2 linked regions of the Roseateles amylovorans genome follow. The main gene of each other region encodes a partner of the protein of the gene in region 2 in a complex. Links are inferred from orthologs where the notes say so. Each region holds a gene or a part of one and is shown on either strand. Other genes may lie near its edges. The genes, in order: tig and rpsG.

The links.
Region 1: the proteins of rpsG (region 2) and tig are in contact, whole or in part, in a crystal structure (PDB 3GTY), measured with the Thermotoga maritima proteins. The link is inferred for Roseateles amylovorans from one-to-one orthologs. Residues at the interface, in WP_004081843.1 of Thermotoga maritima: Lys34, Lys52, Lys55, Glu59, Arg62, Gln63, Glu66, Asn67, Lys69, Val71, Arg95, Ala109, Lys110, Lys111, Gly112, Arg113, Pro114, Glu117, Glu121, Ile124, Ala125, Tyr127, Asn128, Asn129, Thr130, Gly131, Lys135, Asp139, Arg142, Met143; in WP_004081061.1 of Thermotoga maritima: Glu122, Val124, Val129, Leu130, Tyr133, Glu188, Gly259, Ile262, Tyr263, Glu266, Ser270, Glu273, Gln274, Glu277, Arg308, Gln311, Ile312, Ser315, Tyr316, Glu325, Arg329, Arg336, Leu363, Phe366, Trp367, Arg373, Leu377, Arg381, Leu384, Glu387.

What each region holds. Positions count from the first base shown.
Region 1 is NZ_CP104562.2:4,608,418-4,624,305, forward strand. Bases 1-2,861 are described here. They hold tig (trigger factor), read right to left. Parts: upstream 2,156-2,861; coding sequence 845-2,155; downstream 1-844. Other genes in these bases: clpP (ATP-dependent Clp endopeptidase proteolytic subunit ClpP), read right to left, coding at 1-526. In the rest of the region: N4261_RS19075 (efflux RND transporter permease subunit), read right to left, coding at 2,886-6,026; N4261_RS19080 (efflux RND transporter periplasmic adaptor subunit), read right to left, coding at 6,042-7,229; squalene synthase HpnC, read left to right, coding at 7,396-8,247; presqualene diphosphate synthase HpnD, read left to right, coding at 8,244-9,113; hydroxysqualene dehydroxylase HpnE, read left to right, coding at 9,110-10,426; N4261_RS19100 (IclR family transcriptional regulator), read left to right, coding at 10,522-11,289; pbpG (D-alanyl-D-alanine endopeptidase), read right to left, coding at 11,384-12,469; N4261_RS19110 (2-isopropylmalate synthase), read right to left, coding at 12,576-14,117; leuA (2-isopropylmalate synthase), read right to left, coding at 14,313-15,888. UniProt on the Bacillus subtilis protein: Involved in protein export. Acts as a chaperone by maintaining the newly synthesized protein in an open conformation. Functions as a peptidyl-prolyl cis-trans isomerase.
Region 2 is NZ_CP104562.2:703,511-707,596, reverse strand. The notes cover bases 1,176-4,029. They hold rpsG (30S ribosomal protein S7), read right to left. Parts: upstream 2,911-4,029; coding sequence 2,440-2,910; downstream 1,176-2,439. Other genes in these bases: N4261_RS02985 (PIN domain-containing protein), read left to right, coding at 3,711-4,029; rpsL (30S ribosomal protein S12), read right to left, coding at 3,066-3,443; fusA (elongation factor G), read right to left, coding at 1,176-2,370. Outside these bases: tuf (elongation factor Tu), read right to left, coding at 1-107; more of fusA, read right to left, coding at 268-1,175; more of N4261_RS02985, read left to right, coding at 4,030-4,086.

The sequences.
Region 1 (15,888 bases), 3.9 Mb from region 2 along the record:
CGGCCTGGATCTTCTCCAGGCTTTGGCCGGTGCGCTCCGCCAGGATGCGGTTGAGCTGCTCACGGGTCTTCAGGATCTCGCGGGCATGGATCTCGATGTCCGTGGCCTGTCCCTGGGCGCCGCCCAGCGGCTGGTGGATCATGATCTTGGCGTTGGGCAGCGAGAACCGCTTGCCCTTCTCGCCTGCGGCCAGCAGGAACGCGCCCATCGACGCAGCCATGCCCATGCACAGCGTGGACACCTGCGGCTTGATGAACTGCATGGTGTCGTAGATCGACATCCCTGCCGACACGCTGCCGCCCGGCGAGTTGATGTAGAGCGAGATTTCCTTGTCCGGATTCTCGCTCTCGAGGAACAGCAGCTGCGCCACCACCAGGTTGGCCACGGCGTCATTGACCGGGCCGACCAGGAAGACGATGCGCTCACGCAGCAGACGGCTGTAGATGTCATAGGCGCGCTCGCCGCGGCCCGACTGTTCGATCACGATGGGCACCATGCCCAGATTGCTAGTTTCCAGCGCGCTCATGAAATCCTCTGTTGTGGTTCGCGTCACGTCGACGATTATGTCCCGCAGCCCAAGCCCCTGCCGGCGATGTCCCGGGAGCACGGCAGCGACACCCTCGGGCCGCCAGACAACTCGGCCTGAGTCACCCGGAAGTACGGTTGTGTCACCCGGAAGTGGGGGCAGGATCGGCACTCACAAGCGGTGAGTCCCTCAGTCCCAATCAGGACGCAGAAATGACAAAGGCGCCGGCCTCTCGGCGCGGCGCCTTGGTGTGAGGCATCGAACCAGCAGCGGGGATCGAGCTCGATCCCCTCAGCGGGCGCGTTGCCGCGACACGGATCAGGCCTGAGCCATCAGCTCATCGAACGGCAGTTGCTTGTCGTTGATCTTGGCCTTGCCCAGGACGAAGTCGGTGACGTTGTTCTCGATCACGACGGCTTCGACTTCGGCCATGCGTTCGCGGTCCGACAGGTACCAACGCACGACTTCAGCCGGCTTCTCGTAGCTTTGCGAGATGTCTTCGATGTGAGCCTGGAGTTGTTCCGGCTTGGCTTGCAGGTTGTTGGCACGCACCAGCTCGGCGACGACCAGACCCAGGCGGACGCGCTTCTCAGCTTGTTCCTTGAAGAGTTCGGCGGGGATCGGCGCCTTGTCGGCATCCTTCACGCCACGCTTCTTCAGGTCTTCGCGGGCGTTGGCGACCATGCGCTCGGCTTCGCCTTCGACCAGCGCCTGGGGCACATCGAGCTCGGCCTTGGAGACCAGCGCGTCCATGGCGGCGCCCTTGTTGCGAGCCAGCACGCGGAACTTCACTTCGCGCTCGAGGTTCTTCTTGATGTCGGCGCGCAGGGCTTCGACGGTCGCTTCCTTGATGCCGAGGGCCTTGGCGAAGGCTTCGTTCACGTCAGGCAGGTGCTGGGCTTCGATCTTCTTGACCGTGACCAGGAAGTCGGCTTCCTTGCCGGCCACTTCCTTGCCGTGGTAGTCCTCGGGGAAGGCGAGCGGGAAGGTCTTGGATTCCCCGGCCTTCATGCCGCGCACGGCCTTCTCGAAGGCTTCGAGCATCTGGCCTTCGCCCAGCAGGAACTGGAATGCGTCGGCCTTGCCGCCGGCGAAGGGCTCGCCGTCGATCTTGCCTTCGAAGTCGATGGTGACGCGGTCGCCGTCGGCGGCCACATCGGCGGCAGCGCGCTGGGCGAACGAGCGACGCTGCTTGCGCAGGATCTCGACCGTCTTGTCGATGGCTTCTTCGGTCACTTCGGCGGAGATGCGATCGACTTCGGCCTCGGCCAGGTCACCCAGCTTGACTTCGGGATAGACCTCGAAGGTGGCGTCGAAAGCCAGCTGGCCTTCGGGGGCGCTGTCCTTCTGCTCGATGCGGGGCATGCCGGCGACGCGCAGCTTGGCTTCGTTGGCGGACTGGCTGAAGGCTTCGCCCAGCTTGTCGTTCACCACTTCGTATTGCACGGAAGCGCCGTAGCGCTGGGCCACGAAGGACATCGGCACCTTGCCGGGGCGGAAGCCGTCGGCCTTGACGGTGCGCGCCAGCTTCTTCAGGCGGGTCTCGACCTCGCTGTTGATGTCAGCGGCCGCCAGCGTGAGCGTGATGCGGCGTTCGAGCTTTTCGAGAGTTTCGACGGTGACAGCCATAGTGGACTCGGAAACAGTTGGAAGTGGTGCGCGGGGCCGGACTCGAACCGGCACGCCCGTGAAGGCGTCAGGACCTAAACCTGGTGCGTCTACCAATTTCGCCACCCGCGCTGGGTGAACAAGGGCTGCCTGCTGCGCTCTCGCGTTGCCTGGGCACGTGGCCTCGGTGCATCACGGGGAGAACGGCGGGCAGCCCCTTGGTAATGGGAACTAACGGGAACTGAATGGAACGGGGTACGGGCGACGTCATGAGCGGCTGCAGGACACACCTGGGCTGCTCAAGGCTCTTTCCAGGACCGCGTTCAGACGGGCCACGCCCTGCTCCCTCGATCCGGGAAACCGGCGATTGTAGCCAATGAACCGATCAGTTTCGCACCGCCCGCCGCCGGGATAAACCCACGCCCGTTGGCAGACCGCCTGAAAACCGCCGAAAGCCGCGGAAAGCCGAAAACCCGGCCACCCCACGCCGAAGCCTGCACGTGGCCTGTTTCGCCGAAGGGCTCGGTGTCACGGATCAGGCCGACCGGGGAGGCCTTTTCGGAAGTATTAGGAGGAATTCGGCGGACGTGAGTCCGACGAAGGGGGACATGGAGAAAAGGCCTCCCCGGTCGGCCTGATCGCGCGCGGGCGGGTGAAGTGGGAGGGGTTTGAGCCACTCACGGAAGTGACCATGGCCGCCACACGCCCTCCCCCCCCAGGGAGCAGCCCCCCCGGCCCGCAAAGCTCCCCATCAATGCGTCACCGGCGCGATCCCCGCATTCGGATCCCGTTCCACCCGGAACCACGCGGCGTACATGGCGGGCAGCGCCAGCAGGGTCAGCACGGTGGCCACGATCAGGCCGCCCATGATGGCGACGGCCATCGGACCCCAGAACACGCTGCGCGACAGCGGCACCATGGCCAGCACGGCGGCGGCGGCGGTGAGCGCGATCGGACGCAGCCGTCGCACGGCCGACTCGACGATGGCCTGCGCCGCGGGCACGCCCCGGCCGCGATCCTGCTCGATCTGGTCGATCAGGATGACCGAGTTGCGCTGGATCATCCCCATCAGGGCGATCACCCCCAGCATGGCCACGAAACCGAACGGGCGATTGAGGATCAGCAGTGCCGCCGACACACCCGCAATGCCCAGGAAGCCGGTCAGGAAGGCCAGCATCGCCCGGGAGAAGCTGTGCAGCTGCAGCATCAACAGGGTGAAGGTGATGAACAACATGATCGGCACGCCGGCCGCGATGGAGCCCTGGCCCTTGCTGCTCTCCTCGACCTCACCGGCGATGGAGATGGAATAACCCGGCGGCAGATCCTTCTGCAGTTCGCTGATCTTGGGCCAGACCTGGTAGGTGACCGTCGCGCCCTGCAGGCCTTCGATCACATCGCCCTGCACCGTGATCGCGAACGCACGCCCTTCGCGGTGCATCACACCCGGTTCCCAGGTCAGGCGCGGCTTGGCCACCTGCGCCAACGGCACGGAGCGGCCCGCCGCCGTTGGCACATAGGCGTTGGCCAGCTTGGTCAGCGTGTCGCGCTCGTCCACCGGCTGGCGCAGCACGATGTCGATCAGTCGATCGGCTTCCCGGTACTGGCCCACCGTGTTGCCCGACAACATGATCCGCACCGCCTGCGAAATGCCTTGGCTGGTGACCCCCAGCGCACGCGCCTTGTCCTGGTCCACGTCCAGGCGAAGCACCTTCACCGACTCGTTCCAGTTGTCGTTCACGCCCACCATGTTGGGATTGGCCCGCATCAGCAACTTGGCCTTGTCGGCCGCCTGACGCAGCAGCGTCGGATCGTCGCCGGCGATGCGGAACTGCACCGGGTACTGCACCGGCGGGCCGTTCTGCAGCAGCTTGACGCGGCCGCGCACATCGGAGAACTCGGCCGCGAGGATGGCCGGCAGCTTGCGGCGCAGGGCCTCGCGATCGTCCGGCGTCTTGGGCAACACGATGACCTGGCTGACGTTGGTGTTGGGCAGGATCTGGTCCAGTGGCAGGTAGAAGCGCGGCACGCCCGAGCCGACCCAGGTCGTCACGCTGCCCACCAGCGGCTCCTTGAGCATGCGGGCCTCGAAGCGCTTGGCGACCTCATTGCTCTGCTGGATGGTCGAGCCCTCCGGCAGCCACAGGTCAACCATGATCTCCGGCCGGCTGGAGTCGGGGAAGAACTGCTGCTGCACCTTGCCCATGCCGACCAGGCCCAGCACAAAGACCAGCACCGTCACACCGATGGTCTTCCAGCGATGTTGGACGCACCAGGCCACCGCGCGGCGGAACCGGTTGTAGAACGGGGTGTCGAACACCTCGTGGCTTTCGCCCTCATGGCCGGCACGGGTCTTCAGCAACAGCGCGCCCAGATAGGGGACGAAGTAGACCGAGACCAGCCAGGAGATCACCAGCGCCGCCGCGGTCACGGCGAAGATCGCGAAGGTGTATTCGCCCACCGCCGATTTCGCCAGACCGATCGGCAGGAAGCCGACGGCCGTGATCAGCGTGCCAGTGAGCATCGGCATCGCGGTGACTTCATAGGCATACGTCGCCGCATGCATCTTGTCGTAGCCCTCTTCGAGCTTGCGGACCATCATCTCGACCGCAATGATGGCGTCGTCCACCAGCAACCCGAGCGCGATGATCAGCGACCCGAGTGAGATCTTGTGCAGGCCGACGCCCGCATAGAGCATCACCACGAAGGTGATCGCCAGCACCAGCGGAATCGTGATGCCGACCACCAGGCCCGGCCACACGTCGATGCGCAGCGGCTTGGTGTGCAGGCCCAGGCTGATGAAGCTCACGCCCAGCACCACCACGACCGCTTCGATCAGCACATGCACGAATTCGCCGACGGAGCGCTTCACCGCCTCCGGCTGGTCCTGCACCTGGGCCAGCGTCACGCCGGCGGGCAGCGTCTTTTGCAGACGCTGCGTGGCCGTCTTGAGCGCCTTGCCCAGCACGACGATGTCGCCCCCCTTGGACATCGACACGCCCAGCGCCACCACCTGCTTGCCCTGGTAGCGGACCATGGTGCTCGGCGGGTCGACAAAGCCGCGGCGGATGGTCGCGATGTCGCCCAGGCGCAAGCTGCTGGCCACGCCGGTGGTGGTGTTGGTGGCGCGGATCGGGAAGTCGCTCAGCGACTGGACGGAGTTGAGTTGCCCCTCCACCCGGATCTGCACATTCGCGCTGCCCGCGTCCATGACGCCGGCGCTTTCGACCGCGTTCTGCGCATTCAGTTGCGAGACCACCTGGTTGAAGTCCAGGCCCAGTTCAGCCAGCCGCTTCTGCGAGACCTCGACAAAGAGTTTCTCCGCCTGCACGCCGAAGAGATCGACCTTGGCCACGTCAGGCAGGTGCAGCAGTTCCGAGCGCACCGCCTCGGCCTGCTGACGGAGTTCCTCATAGGAGAAACCGCCGTCGGTCGAGAGCGCAAAGATGGAGCCGTAGACGTCGCCGAACTCGTCGTTGAAGAACGGCCCCAGCACGCCCTGCGGCAAGGTGGCGCGCATGTCGCCGATCTTCTTGCGCACGGTGTACCAAAGCTGCGGCACGTCGGCGGCCGAGGTGTTGTCCTTGACCTGGAAGATGGTCAGCGACTCGCCGGGCTTGGTGTAGCTGCGGATCTTGTCGGCATGGGGCACTTCCTGCAGGGTGCGCTCGATCTTGTCGGTCACCTGCTCGGCCATCTGCTGGGGCGTGGCGCCCGGCCAGTAGGCCTGCACCACCATCGCACGGAAGGTGAACGGCGGATCCTCGTCCTGGCCCAGCTGGAAGTAGGCAGCGAAGCCCAGGATCATCAGCACCACCATCAGGTAGCGGGTCAGGGGGGCATGCTCCAGCGCCCAGCGCGAGAGGTTGAATCCGGCGCGGCTTGGGTTGCTCATCAGGGGCTCCCGGGCTCAGCGTTGCGATGCGGCGGACGCAGCGGGTGCGGCAGGCTGACCGCCCACCACCGGTCGCGCATCTTCCGCCGGCGCACCGGCGGGTTTGTAGCGCTTGACCTTCTGTCCCGGTGTCAGCACATGCGCGCCGGCAGTCACCACTTCCATGCCAGGCGTGAGCCCGTGCACGATCAATTCATTGCCTTCCGCGCCGGTCACCTGCACCGTGCGCGGCTGGACCGTCATCGTCTTCGGATCGAGCAGCAGCACCGAAGCACGGCCTTGCGCTTCCACCACCGCGCTGAGCGGCAGCTTGATGGCGTCGTCCGCCTGGGTACCGCTCATCACCACCGTTGCGGTCTGGCCCAGACGCACCTCACCGCCCTGGAGTTCAGCCTTCGCGAGGAAGGTGCGGGTGGCGGGGTCGGCCGAGGCGGCCAGTTCACGCAGTTGGATGGGCAGAGGCTCGGCGCGCGCATCGCTCCAGAGCTTGACCGACAGACCGCCGGGCGTGGACGCCGCGGTGCGCACCAGGGCGATCTGATCCTCCGGGACCGAGAAGACGATGTCGCGCGGACCGTCATGGGCCACCCGGACGATCGGCGTGCCGGCGGCCACCACCATGCCGGGTTCGGCATCGACGCTGGTCACCACGCCGGCCACATCCGACACCAAGGTCGCGTACTGGGCCTGGTTCCGCTGCACATCCGCCTGGGCGCGCGCCTGATCGAACTGGGCCTGGGCGGCCTTGAAGGCGGCATCCCGACGCTCCAACTCGGCGGCACTGATGAAGCCCTGGTCACGCAGTTCGATGTAGCGCTTGAAATCGGCGCCCGACTGGTCGCGATTCACCTTGGCCGCCAGCAAGGCGGCGCGCGCCGAGTCCTGTGCCAGCACGAAATCCTGGCTGTCCAGACGCGCGAGCAATTGCCCCGGCTTGACGACCGCGCCCAGATCAACCCGCCGCTCCAGCAGCTTGCCGCCGACGCGGAAAGACAACCGCGACTCGGTGCGCGCCCGCACTTCCGCCGCGTATTCGCGCTTCATGCCGGCGGACTGCGAGGTCAGCACCAGGGTGCGGACATAGCGATCAGGCTCGGGCGCCTGTTCCTGTTTGCCGCAGGCCACCAGCCACAGCGCCGGCAAGCACATCAAAACCCGGCTCCACAGCTTCACGCGCGGGGACACAAGAGACCGTTGGGGCATGAACCACCTCGACAAAGGCGCAGCGCGCAACAGGCGCGCCGCAGTAACTGACTGACCGGTCAGTAATGTATTCAGAGGGTAGAACCCTGTCAAACCAGACGGCGACAGATCACTTCGGTCTGGTGCGTCTTCGCATCAGGCTGGGGCAGAGGGCGATCCGTCGACAATGGCGCCCGTGAGCATAGAGCACTACGAAAACTTTCCTGTCGCCTCCTGGTTGAGCCCGCCCCGGTTGCGGCCCGCCATCGTGGCCATCTATCACTTCGCCCGAACGGCCGACGACCTGGCCGACGAGGGCGATGCCCCCGCCGCCCAGCGCCTGGCCGACCTGGCCGCCTACCGCGCCGACCTTCGCGCTGTCGCGCAGGGGCAAGCGCCCTCCCCGCGCTGGGAGCGCCGGGTGTTTGCGCCCTTGGGCCGGGTGATCGCCAGCGATCGGCTGCCGGTGCCGCTGCTGGAGGACCTGCTGGATGCCTTCGAGCAGGACCTGGTCAAGACCGACTACGACACCCGCACCGAGCTGCTGGACTACTGCCGCCGCTCCGCCAATCCGGTCGGTCGACTGCTGCTGCATCTCTACGGCCTCGACGACGCCACGGCACTGCGGCGTTCCGACGCCATCTGCAGCGCCTTGCAGTTGATCAACTTCTGGCAGGACTTCACCGTGGATGGTCCCCGAGGTCGGGTGTATGCGCCACGCGAGGACCGACGCCGTCATGGGGTCGAGGGACATCAGTTGTTGGCGCTGCAAGACAGCCCGGCCGCGCGCGGGTTGATCCGCGATCTGTGCGACTGGGCACGACAATTGATGGCCGAGGGCGCGCCGCTGGTGCACCAGATCCCGGGCCGTGCCGGCTGGGAGCTGCGCTTGGTGGTACAAGGCGGCCTGCGAATTCTCGACAAACTCGACGCCATGCATTTCGCCTCTCTTCAGCAACGCCCCACGCTTGGCGCCTCGGACGCGCCCGCGCTGCTGTGGCGCGCCCTGACGATGCGCCCACGGAAGACTGCGCCATGACCGCGCCCGCCGCCCCCTCCACGCCGGAACAGTATGTGCAGCAGAAGGCCGCGCAAAGCGGCTCCAGCTTCTACTACGCCTTCCTGTTCCTGCCGACACCGCGCCGCGAGGCGATCACCGCCTTCTACGCCTTCTGCCGCGAGGTGGACGATGTGGTCGACGAGGTCACCGATCCCGGCGTCGCCGCGACCAAGCTGGCCTGGTGGCGCAAGGAAGTGATGAGCGCCTTCAACGGACAGCCGCAGCATCCCGCGATGAAAGCACTGATGCCGCATGTCCAGGCCCATGACATCCGCGCCGAGCATCTGCTGGCCGTCATCGACGGCTGCCAGATGGACCTGGACCAGACCCGCTACCTGGACTTTGCCGGCCTGCAGCGCTATTGCCACCTGGTGGCGGGCGTGGTGGGCGAAGTCGCCTCGGGCATCTTCGGTCGACAGGATCCGGCCACCATCGCCTATGCCCACAAGCTGGGTCTGGCGATGCAACTGACCAACATCATCCGGGATGTGGGCGACGATGCCCGCCGCGGTCGCATCTACCTGCCGGTGAGCGAGCTGCAACAGTTCGACGTCAAGGCCCACGAGATCCTCAAACGCGAGTCCCCCTGGGGCTACAGCGATCGCTTCACGGCGCTGATGACCTTCCAGGCCGAGCGGGCCCATCGGCTGTACGACGAGGCCTTCGCGCTGCTGCCCGAGGTGGATCGCAAGGCCCAGAAGCCCGGCATCATGATGGCCAACATCTACCGCACCCTGCTGCGCGAGATCGAGGCCGAACGCTTCCAGGTGCTGCAGCAGCGCATTTCGCTGACCCCGCTGCGCAAGCTGTGGATCGCGATGAAGACCAACTGGCGCGGCCGATGAGCGCCACCGCCCCCGGCGACGCGCCGCGGCTGGCGATCGTCGGCGGCGGCTGGTCCGGCCTGGCTGCGGCGATCGAGGCGACCTCGCTTGGCGCCGCCGTCACGCTGTTCGAGATGGCACCGCAACGCGGCGGCCGCGCGAGAAGCCTCGATGGCGGCTCCGACGCGCTCGACAACGGCCAGCACATCCTGATCGGCGCCTACACCGAGACCCTGGGCCTGATGCGCCGCATCGGGCTGGCCCCGGACGCGCTGCTGCTGCGCATGCCGCTGCGTCTGCGCTACCCGGATCGCGAGACCCTGCGCCTGCCGCCGGGGCCGCCGCTGGTCGCCTTCACCCGCGGCGTGCTGGGCTGCTCGGCCTGGTCCTGGCGCGACCGACTGGGCTTCATGACCGCCAGCACACGCTGGATGCTGAACGGCTTTCGCTGCGACCCTCGCCTGACCGTGGCAGCGCTCTGCGCCTCGATGCCGCAGGCCGTGCGCGACGATCTCATCGACCCGCTGTGCGTCGCTGCACTGAACACACCCGCCGCCCAGGCCAGCGCGCAGGTCTTCCTTCGGGTGCTGAAGGATGCGCTCTTCAGCGGACCCGGCAGCGCCGATCTGCTGCTGCCGCGTCGCGGGTTGAGCGCGCTGCTGCCCGATCCCGCGAGTGACTGGCTGACCTCGCACGGCGCGCAGTTGCTCACCCAGCGGGTGCAGCAGATCACGATCGACGAGGCCACGCGCCCTCGCGGCCCCCACCGTGCGGGCGTGCAGGTTGACGGCGCCCCCTTCGATGCCGTGATCCTCGCCTGCACCTCGGTGGAAGCGGCGCGGCTGACGCGGGACCTGGCACCGGACTGGAGCGCCACCGCCGCAGCGTTCGAATTCCAGCCCATCATCACCGTCTATCTGCGGGGCGACGGCGCGCGGCTGCCGGCACCGATGGTGGCGCTGCGGGAATCGTCGACCGAGCCGGCGCAGTTCGCTTTCGACCTCGGCCAGCTGGACCAGCAGGACGGCCTGTTCAGCCTCGTCATCAGTGGGGCTGCAGACTGGGTCGCGAAGGGGCTTGAGGCTGCGGGCGCGGCAGCGCTGGCGCAGGCCACGCGCTGCTTCGACTGGCCCCAGGCGCCCCAGATCGTGCGCGTGCTGAGTGAAAAGCGGGCGACCTTCGCCTGCACGCCCGGGCTGCAACGCCCCGGCGATGTCATCGTCCCTGGCGTCTGGGCCGCTGGCGACTATCTCGACGGGCCCTACCCGGCCACGCTCGAAGGCGCCGTTCGGAGCGGCCTGAGCGCCGCCCGTTCCGCAATGCGGCACGGCTGACGCGCCATGTACCGGTGAGGGTCAAAAGCGACGTCCGCGCGTCGCTCGGGGTTTCGCCATGTAAAAACCTCGGGAAATCCTTCACAATCGTTCGCATGAAATCCAAGGAGATGCAGTCCCCCGCCATCCAGGTCCTGGAGCGCACCTTTGCGCTGCTCGATGTGCTCGCGCAGCATCAGGATCCGGTCTCGCTGAAAGTCATCAGCGAGACCACCGGCCTGCATCCCTCGACCGCCCACCGCATCCTCAACGACCTGGCGCTGGGCCGCTATGTGGATCGCCCTGAAGCGGGCAGCTATCGGCTGGGCATGCGACTGCTGGAGCTGGGCAACCTGGTCAAGGCCCGACTGGATGTCCGCGAGGCCGCGATCGGCCCGATGCGCGAGCTGCACAAGCTGACCCACCAACCGGTCAACCTGTCGGTGCGTCAGGGCGATGAGATCGTCTACATCGAGCGCACCTACAGCGAGCGCTCCGGGATGCAGGTGGTTCGCGCGGTCGGCGGCCGGGCGCCGCTGCATCTGACCTCGGTCGGCAAGCTCTTCCTGGCCAGCGACGATGCGCAGCGGGTGCGCGCCTATGCGACCCGCACCGGCCTGTCCGGCCACACCCGCAACAGCCTGACCGAGATCGGCCAGTTGGAGCGCGAAATGGCACTGGTGCGCCAGCGCGGCGTGGCGCGCGACGATGAGGAACTGGAGCTGGGCGTGCGCTGCATGGCCGCCGGCATCTATGACGACCAAGGCAAGCTGGTGGCCGGGCTGTCGATCTCGGCCCCGGCCGATCGGCTGGAGGAAGGCTGGCTGCCGCGCCTGAAGGAGACCGCGACGCGGATTTCGACCTCGCTAGGCTTCCGCGGCTGACACGCCCAGCGCGTTCGGTTCAGAAAATGCAAAAGCGGGCCGAGGCCCGCTTTGTCATTGAGCGGCCGGACCCGACGGGCCGGCACCGGACTGATTACTTGATCAGCACCGTCGCGGCGGTGGCCGTGGCGGCAGCAGCCGTCGCGGTGGCGGTTGCCGCTGGCGGCACGATCGGCGAGCTGTTGCTCATCAGCCATTTGCGCACCCGCTCGGCATCGCCGATGCGCGAGTACTTGCCGGCCGAATCCAGGAACACCATGATCAGCTTGCGACCCGCCATCTGGGCCTGCATCACCAGGCATTGACCCGCCTCGTTGATGAAGCCGGTTTTTTGCAGGCCGATGTCCCAGTCCGCCTTCTTCACCAGGCCGTTGGTGGTGCCGAAGCGCACCAGGCGACGACCCAGTGCCACCGTGTATTCGGTGGAGGTGGACAACTCACGGATGAGCGGGAATTGATGCGCCGTCTTCACCAGCATGGCCAGGTCCTTGGCGCTGGACTGGTTGCGGCTGGACAGGCCGGTGGGCTCGACATAGTGAGTGTCGACCATGCCCAGCGCATGCGCCTTGAGGTTCATCGCGCCCACAAACGCTTCCAGACCGCCCGGATAGTTGCGGCCCAACGCATGGGCGGCCCGGTTCTCCGAGGACATCAACGCCAGATGCAGCAGTTCGCCGCGGGTCAGCGTGGTGCCGACGGCCAGACGGGAACCGGTGAACTTCTCGGTGTCCTTGTCTTCGTCAGAGATGGTGATCTTTTCGTCCAGCGACTGGTTGGCCTCGACCACCAGCAGCGCCGTCATCAGCTTGGTGATGGAGGCGATCGGCAGCACCGCCTGGGGATTCTTCGAGAACAGAACCTCGTTGGTGTCCTGGTCCAGCACCAGCGCGACGCTGGACTTGAGGTCGAGCGGGTCTTCGGTGTCGTGCAGGCCGTACATCTGACCGAAGGACGGCTTGGCCGGCACGATCTCCCGCACCGCGGCCCGAGCGGCCACCTTGCGCGGCGAGCGCGGGGCCGGTTTGGCCTTGCGCACCGAGGTAGCTTTGGCCTTGGCTTTGGCCGATGCGGCGGTCGCTGCCTGCGCCGAGTGGGTCGGAAGCAGGCTGACGGTCAGCCCGGCCAGGAGCATGGCACCGCTCAGAGCGGCACCTGACAGCAATGTCGCAATGGTCTTCAATCCGGTCCCCAAATATGGGCGCGAGTTTAGAAGATCGCAGCGAGAGCGGCAAGCAGATCAAGGACTTAGTTCACTTTTTTAAAGTGAACCAGTCCTCAGGACCTTCTCAACCCTGGGCCGCGACCCGCTCAGTCTTGCTCTGCAGCTTGTTCAAAGCACTTAAATATGCTTTGGCGGAAGCGACAACGATATCGGGATCTGCCCCGACCCCGTTCACTACTCGCCCGGCATGCTGCAAACGCACCGTGACTTCGCCTTGCGATTCTGTACTCCCGCTGGTGATGGCGTTCACCGAATACAGCAGCAATTCGGCACCACTTTGCACTTTGCTCTCGATTGCCTTGAGCACGGCATCGACCGGACCGTTGCCATCGCTTTCCGTACGGTGTTCGGTGTCGCCAGCGGCGAACACCACCTCGGCCTGCGGCCGCTCGCCCATTTCCGAGCGCTGGGCCAGCGCCACCAGCCGGAAATGTTCCTGTTCCTGGCTGACCGAGTCATCCATCACCAGCGCGATGATGTCTTCATCAAAGATCTCCGCCTTGCGATCGGCCAGGTCCTTGAAGCGCTGGAAGGCGGCATTGATTTCGGCCTCGGACTCCAGTTGCACGCCCAGCTCCTGCAGGCGCTGCTTGAAGGCATTGCGACCCGAGAGCTTGCCCAGCACGATCTTGTTGGCGCTCCAGCCGACGTCCTCGGCCCGCATGATTTCGTAGGTGTCCCGCGCCTTGAGCACGCCGTCCTGATGGATGCCGGACGCATGGGCGAAGGCATTGGCACCGACCACCGCCTTGTTGGGCTGCACCACGAAGCCGGTGGTCTGCGACACCAGGCGGGAGGCCGGCACGATCTGGCTGGCATCGATGCGGACATCCAAGCCGAAATAATCGCGGCGGGTCTTCACCGCCATCACCACTTCCTCCAGCGAGCAGTTGCCAGCGCGCTCGCCCAGGCCGTTGATGGTGCACTCGATCTGCCGCGCGCCGCCGATCTTCACACCAGCCAGCGAATTGGCCACCGCCATGCCGAGGTCGTTGTGACAGTGCACCGACCAGATCGCCTGGTCGGCATTGGGCACCCGCTCCCGCAGCCGCCGGATGAATTCGCCGTACAGCTCGGGAATGGCATAACCCACGGTGTCCGGAATGTTGATCGTGCGCGCCCCTTCGCGGATCACCGCCTCCACGACCCGGGCCAGGAAGTCCGGGTCGGAGCGGTAGCCGTCCTCGGGAGAGAACTCGATGTCATCAGTCAGATTGCGGGCGAAGCGCACCGATTGGGTGGCCTGCTCCAGCACCTGGTCACGGGTCATGCGCAGCTTCTTCTCCATGTGGAGCTCGCTGGTCGCAATGAAGGTGTGGATGCGGGACCGCGCCGCGCCCTTGAGCGCTTCGGCGGCGCGGGCGATGTCGCGGTCATTGGCGCGGGCCAGCGAGCAGACGGTGCTGTCGCGGATGGCCTCCGCGATCGCGCGCACCGCCTCGAAGTCCCCATGGCTGGCGGCAGCGAAGCCGGCCTCGATCACGTCCACCTTCAATCGCTCGAGTTGCCGCGCGATACGCAGCTTTTCGTCCTTGGTCATGGACGCTCCGGGCGATTGTTCACCGTCGCGCAGGGTGGTGTCGAAGATGATGAGTGCGTCGGACATGAACGGGCTTCCTTCAATCGGTGGCGTGCGCGACAGGCGGGTCAGGGACTCGCGCCGCGGCGGTGTGTCGGCATGGCTGTCGGCACGGGTGTCAGCGCCTGGTTGCTGCGCAGGGTTTCTGGACTGAGCGACGGATGGGGATGGGAACGGCGGCTGGGCTCGATTCTGCCGCCGATCCGTCGCCCCGCCGTCGGATCAGACGGTCTGCAGGCGCACGAGCTTGAGCACACCACGCTGCGCCGCGCGGCGCAGACCGGACACGATCGCCTTCAGCGAGGCGGACGCGATGTTGCTGTCCATGCCCACACCGAACAAGGTCGCCTCGCCGACGCGCAGCTCCAGATAGGCCACCGCCTGCGCGTCCGCACCGCTGCCCAGCGCATGCTCGTGGTAGTCCAGCACCCGCACCTGGGTCTGCAGCTGCTTGTTCAGGCCCTCGACGAAGGCATCGATCGGCCCGCGGCCCTGCCCGTCCACCTTGATCATGCGCACGCACAGGTCGGCCTGGGCCTGGACTGTCGTCTGACCATCCTCGGCCGTGCCGATCTGCGGCTGCAGCGCCGGCGCCTGCTTGACGCCATATTCGCGATCGAAGATCTGCCAGAGGTCGGCCGCGCCCAGCTCCTTGCCGTGGGTGTCCATCACGCCCTGGACGATCTGGCTGAATTCGATCTGCAGGCGGCGCGGCATTTCAATGCCGTATTCCGACTCCAGCAGATAGGAAATGCCGCCCTTGCCGGACTGGCTGTTCACCCGGATCACCGCTTCATAGCTGCGGCCGAGGTCCTTGGGATCGATGGGCAGATAGGGGATCTCCCAGATGTCGCCCTCCTTGCGGGCTGAGAAGGCCTTTTTGATGGCGTCCTGGTGCGAGCCCGAGAACGAGGTGTAGACCAGCTCACCCACATACGGATGACGCGGATGCACCGGCAACTGGTTGCAATGCTCGACACAGCGGCGCACCTCATCGATGTCGGAGAAATCCAGACCGGGCGGCACGCCCTGGGTATAGAGGTTCAGCGCGATGTTGACCAGATCCAGATTGCCGGTGCGCTCGCCGTTGCCGAACAAACAACCCTCGATGCGATCGGCACCCGCCATCAGGGCCAGCTCGGCCGCGGCCGTGCCGGTGCCCCGGTCATTGTGCGGATGGACCGACAGGATCACCGACTCGCGGCGCTCGATGTGGCGGTGCATCCACTCGACCATGTCGGCAAAGACATTCGGCGTGGAATGCTCGACCGTGGTCGGCAGGTTGATGATGATCTTGCGCTCGGGCGTCGGGCCCCAGGCCTCGGTGACCGCATCCACCACGCGCTTGGAGAACGCCAGTTCGGTGCCGGAGAACATCTCGGGCGAATACTCGAAGCGGAAATCGGTCTCGGGCTGCCGCGCCGCCATCTCGCGAATCATCGCGGTGTGGGTCACGGCCAGGTCGACGATCTGGTCTTCGGTCATGCCCAGCACCACGCGGCGCATCACCGGGGCGACTGCGTTGTAGAGATGGACCACCGCTCGCTTCGCACCGACCAGCGACTCGAAGGTGCGCTCGATCAGCGGCTGCCGCGCCTGGGTCAGGACCTGGATGGTGACGTCGTCCGGGATCTGACCGTCTTCGATCAGCATGCGGACGAAATCGAAGTCGGTCTGCGAGGCGGAGGGGAAACCGACCTCGATCTCCTTGAAGCCGATCTTGACCAGCATCTGGAACATCCGCAGCTTGCGCTCCGGATCCATCGGCTCGATCAGGGCCTGGTTGCCGTCCCGCAGA
Region 2 (4,086 bases):
AGCACGGTCGCGATCGCAGCCGTCAGCGTGGTCTTGCCATGGTCAACGTGACCAATCGTGCCCACGTTCACGTGCGGCTTGGTCCGTTCAAACTTGCCTTTTGCCATTTCAAATCTCCAAGAAAGAGCATTCGCCAGTCTGTTGGTTTAGCGTTTCCGCAGTGCCCTTGGACCCCGGCGACTGGCAACCGGGAGAGCCTCTGCGAAGACGAATCTGGAAATCAAAGAACGAAAAGAGCCGGCGCCCGGGGGCACCAGCTCAAACTCATCACTTCGCGCGAGCAGTGACGATCGCGTCGGCGACGTTCTTTGGAGCTTCGCTGTAGTGCTTGAACTCCATCGTGTACGTCGCACGGCCTTGCGTGGCCGAACGCAGCGAGGTCGAGTAGCCGAACATCTCGGACAGAGGAACCTCTGCCTTGATGATCTTGCCACCACCGACCATGTCGTCCATGCCCTGCACCATGCCGCGACGGCTGGACAGGTCACCCATCACCGTACCAGCATAGTCTTCCGGCGTCTCGACTTCCACGGCCATCATCGGCTCGAGGATCACGGGGCTGGCGCGACGGCAAGCTTCCTTGAAGCCCATCGAGGCGGCCATCTTGAACGCGTTTTCGTTCGAGTCCACATCGTGGTACGAACCGAAGGTCAGCGTGACCTTCACGTCCACCACCGGGTAGCCGGCCAGCACGCCGTTCGGCAGGCTGTCGATCACACCCTTTTCGACCGCGGGGATGAACTCGCGAGGCACCACGCCGCCCTTGATGGCGTCGACGAACTCGAAGCCCTTACCGGCTTCTTGCGGCTCGATCGAGAACACGACGTGACCGTACTGACCCTTACCACCGGACTGACGCACGAACTTGCCTTCGACGTCGGACACCGACTTGCGGATCGTCTCGCGATAAGCAACCTGCGGCTTGCCCACGTTGGCTTCCACGCCAAACTCGCGCTTCATGCGGTCGACGATGATTTCCAGGTGGAGCTCGCCCATGCCGGAAATGATGGTCTGGCCCGACTCTTCATCGGTACGCAGGCGGAACGACGGATCCTCAGCAGCCAGACGGCCCAGCGCGATACCCATCTTTTCCTGGTCGGCCTTGGTCTTCGGCTCGACAGCCTGCGAGATCACCGGCTCCGGGAACACCATGCGTTCCAGCGTGATGATGCTGTCAGGGTCGCACAGGGTTTCGCCCGTGGTCACGTCCTTCAGACCCACGCAGGCCGCGATGTCACCAGCCAGAATTTCCTTGATTTCCTCACGCTGGTTGGCGTGCATCTGCAGGATCCGGCCGATACGCTCTTTCTTGCCGCGGACCGGGTTGTACACGGTAGCGCCCGACTGCAGCACGCCCGAATAAACGCGCACGAAGGTCAGTTGGCCGACATACGGGTCAGTCATCAGCTTGAAGGCTAGCGCCGAGAACTTCTCGTCGTCCGTACGTTGACGGGTGATCGGCTGATCATCTTCGTCCGTACCAGCCACCGGCGGGATGTCCAGCGGCGACGGCAGGAAGTCGATCACGGCGTCCAGCATGCGCTGCACACCCTTGTTCTTGAACGCGGTGCCGCACAGCATCGGCTGGATCTCGGTCGCGATGGTGCGCTTGCGGATCGCGAGCTTGATTTCTTCCTCGGTCAGGTCGCCCGTCTCGAGGTACTTGTTCATCAGCTCTTCGGTGGCCTCGGCAGCCGCCTCGACCATCTTCTCCCGCCATTCCTGGGCCACTTCGACCAGGTCAGCGGGAATCTCTTCGAAGGTGAACTTCATGCCCTGGGAAGCTTCGTCCCAGATGATGGCCTTCATCTTGAACAGGTCCACCACGCCCTTGAAGTTTTCCTCCGCGCCGATGGGGATGACCACGGGCACGGGGTTGGCCTTCAGGCGGGTCTTCATCTGGTCCACGACCTTGAAGAAGTTGGCACCCGTGCGGTCCATCTTGTTCACGAAGGCCAGACGCGGCACCTTGTACTTGTTGGCTTGGCGCCAGACGGTTTCCGACTGGGGCTGCACACCACCCACGGCGCAATAGACCATGCAGGCGCCGTCCAGCACGCGCATGGAACGTTCGACTTCAATGGTGAAGTCGACGTGCCCGGGGGTGTCAATGATGTTGAAGCGATGCTCAGGGTAGGACATGTCCATGCCCTTCCAGAAGCAGGTCGTCGCGGCCGACGTGATGGTGATGCCGCGCTCTTGCTCCTGCTCCATCCAGTCCATCGTGGCCGCACCATCGTGCACTTCGCCGATCTTGTGGTTCACACCGGTGTAGTACAGGATACGTTCCGTCGTCGTGGTCTTGCCGGCATCGATGTGCGCCGAGATACCGATATTGCGGTAGCGCTCGATGGGGGTCTTGCGGGACATGGTGTCACTCCAAATGCATGGAGCCGCCAGCGGGTTAGTAATAACCCGAGGCGGCCTGAGAGGTCTTGTTTAGAAACGGAAGTGCGAGAACGCCTTGTTGGCGTCTGCCATGCGGTGGACTTCGTCGCGCTTCTTCATCGCGCCGCCGCGGCCTTCCGAGGCCTCCAGCAGCTCGTTGGCCAGACGCTGAGCCATCGACTTCTCACCGCGCTTGCGGGCCGATTCCTTCAGCCAGCGCATGGCCAGGGCCATACGGCGGACGGGGCGAACTTCCACGGGAACTTGGTAGTTCGCACCGCCAACGCGGCGGGACTTCACTTCGACCATGGGCTTCACGTTGTTCAGCGCGATCATGAACACTTCCAGCGGGTCCTTGCCGGACTTCTGCTCGACTTGCTCCAGGGCGCCGTAAATGATGCGCTCTGCGACGGCCTTCTTGCCCGATTCCATGATGACGTTCATGAACTTGGACAGATCGACGCTGCCGAACTTCGGATCAGGCAGGATCTCGCGCTTGGGTACTTCGCGACGACGTGGCATGGGATTCTTCCTTCAATGCTTCAGTTGGTCAGGGCTTTCACCCCGCCGCGGATCACCACCAGACAGACAGGGGGATCCACTTACTCGGTGACCAGTGCACATGCATCTGGACCGCAACAATTCGGTGACCGACAGGCCACCAAGACCTTGGCTGATTAAGCCTTCTTTGGACGCTTCGCGCCGTACTTGGAACGCGACTGCTTGCGATCCTTCACGCCCTGCAGGTCCAGCGAACCGCGCACGATGTGGTAACGCACACCTGGCAGATCCTTGACACGACCGCCGCGCACCAGCACGACGCTGTGTTCCTGCAGGTTGTGGCCTTCACCGCCGATGTACGAGATGACCTCGAAACCATTGGTCAGGCGCACCTTGGCCACCTTACGAAGCGCCGAGTTCGGCTTTTTCGGGGTGGTGGTGTACACGCGGGTGCAGACGCCACGGCGCTGCGGGCACGACTGCATAGCCGGCGACTTGGATTTCGTCACCTCGGTCTCGCGACCGTGGCGAACGAGTTGATTGATGGTTGGCATAAGTAACTTGTTCCCGTTTGAAGTCACAACTTCAGCGGGCCTTGGGGATGCAACTCCGGCCCGAAATCGACCCATTGAGACCGATTTCACAAGCAACAAAAGCGCAGCACCTTGCGGCACCACGCTCGGATCAACACCACCCCGCACAGATAAGCGGCGTGAGGGCGCATCAAGACATGCTGAAGAGCCGGCGATTGTAGGCCAGTTCGATGCAACCACACAAGGCGCTATGCTCCGAGCCCCATGCCCGCCGCTGATTGCCCCCTCATGCACGCCCCGCAACCACCGCAGCAGCTCGTCAGCCCGGTGCTCGTTCTCGACACCCAGATCGTCATGGACTGGGTGGTGTTTGGCGAGGCAAGCCTGTCGCCACTCATCGATGATATCGAGAGCGGGCGCTTACGTTGGATCGCGACGCAGGCGATGAAGGGGGAATTGGTCCATGTCATTGCTCGCGGGGTGGCGGCATCCTACGCACCCGACCTGCAGCGAGTGAATGACGTGTTTTCCCGTCATTGCCAATTCGTCGAGGCCCCGATCCTGGGCATGGCGCGCCCCCGCTGCAGCGATCCAGATGATCAGAAGTTCATCGACCTGGCACTTGCGCAGTGCGCGCTCCAACCGACTTGCCTGATCTCTCGCG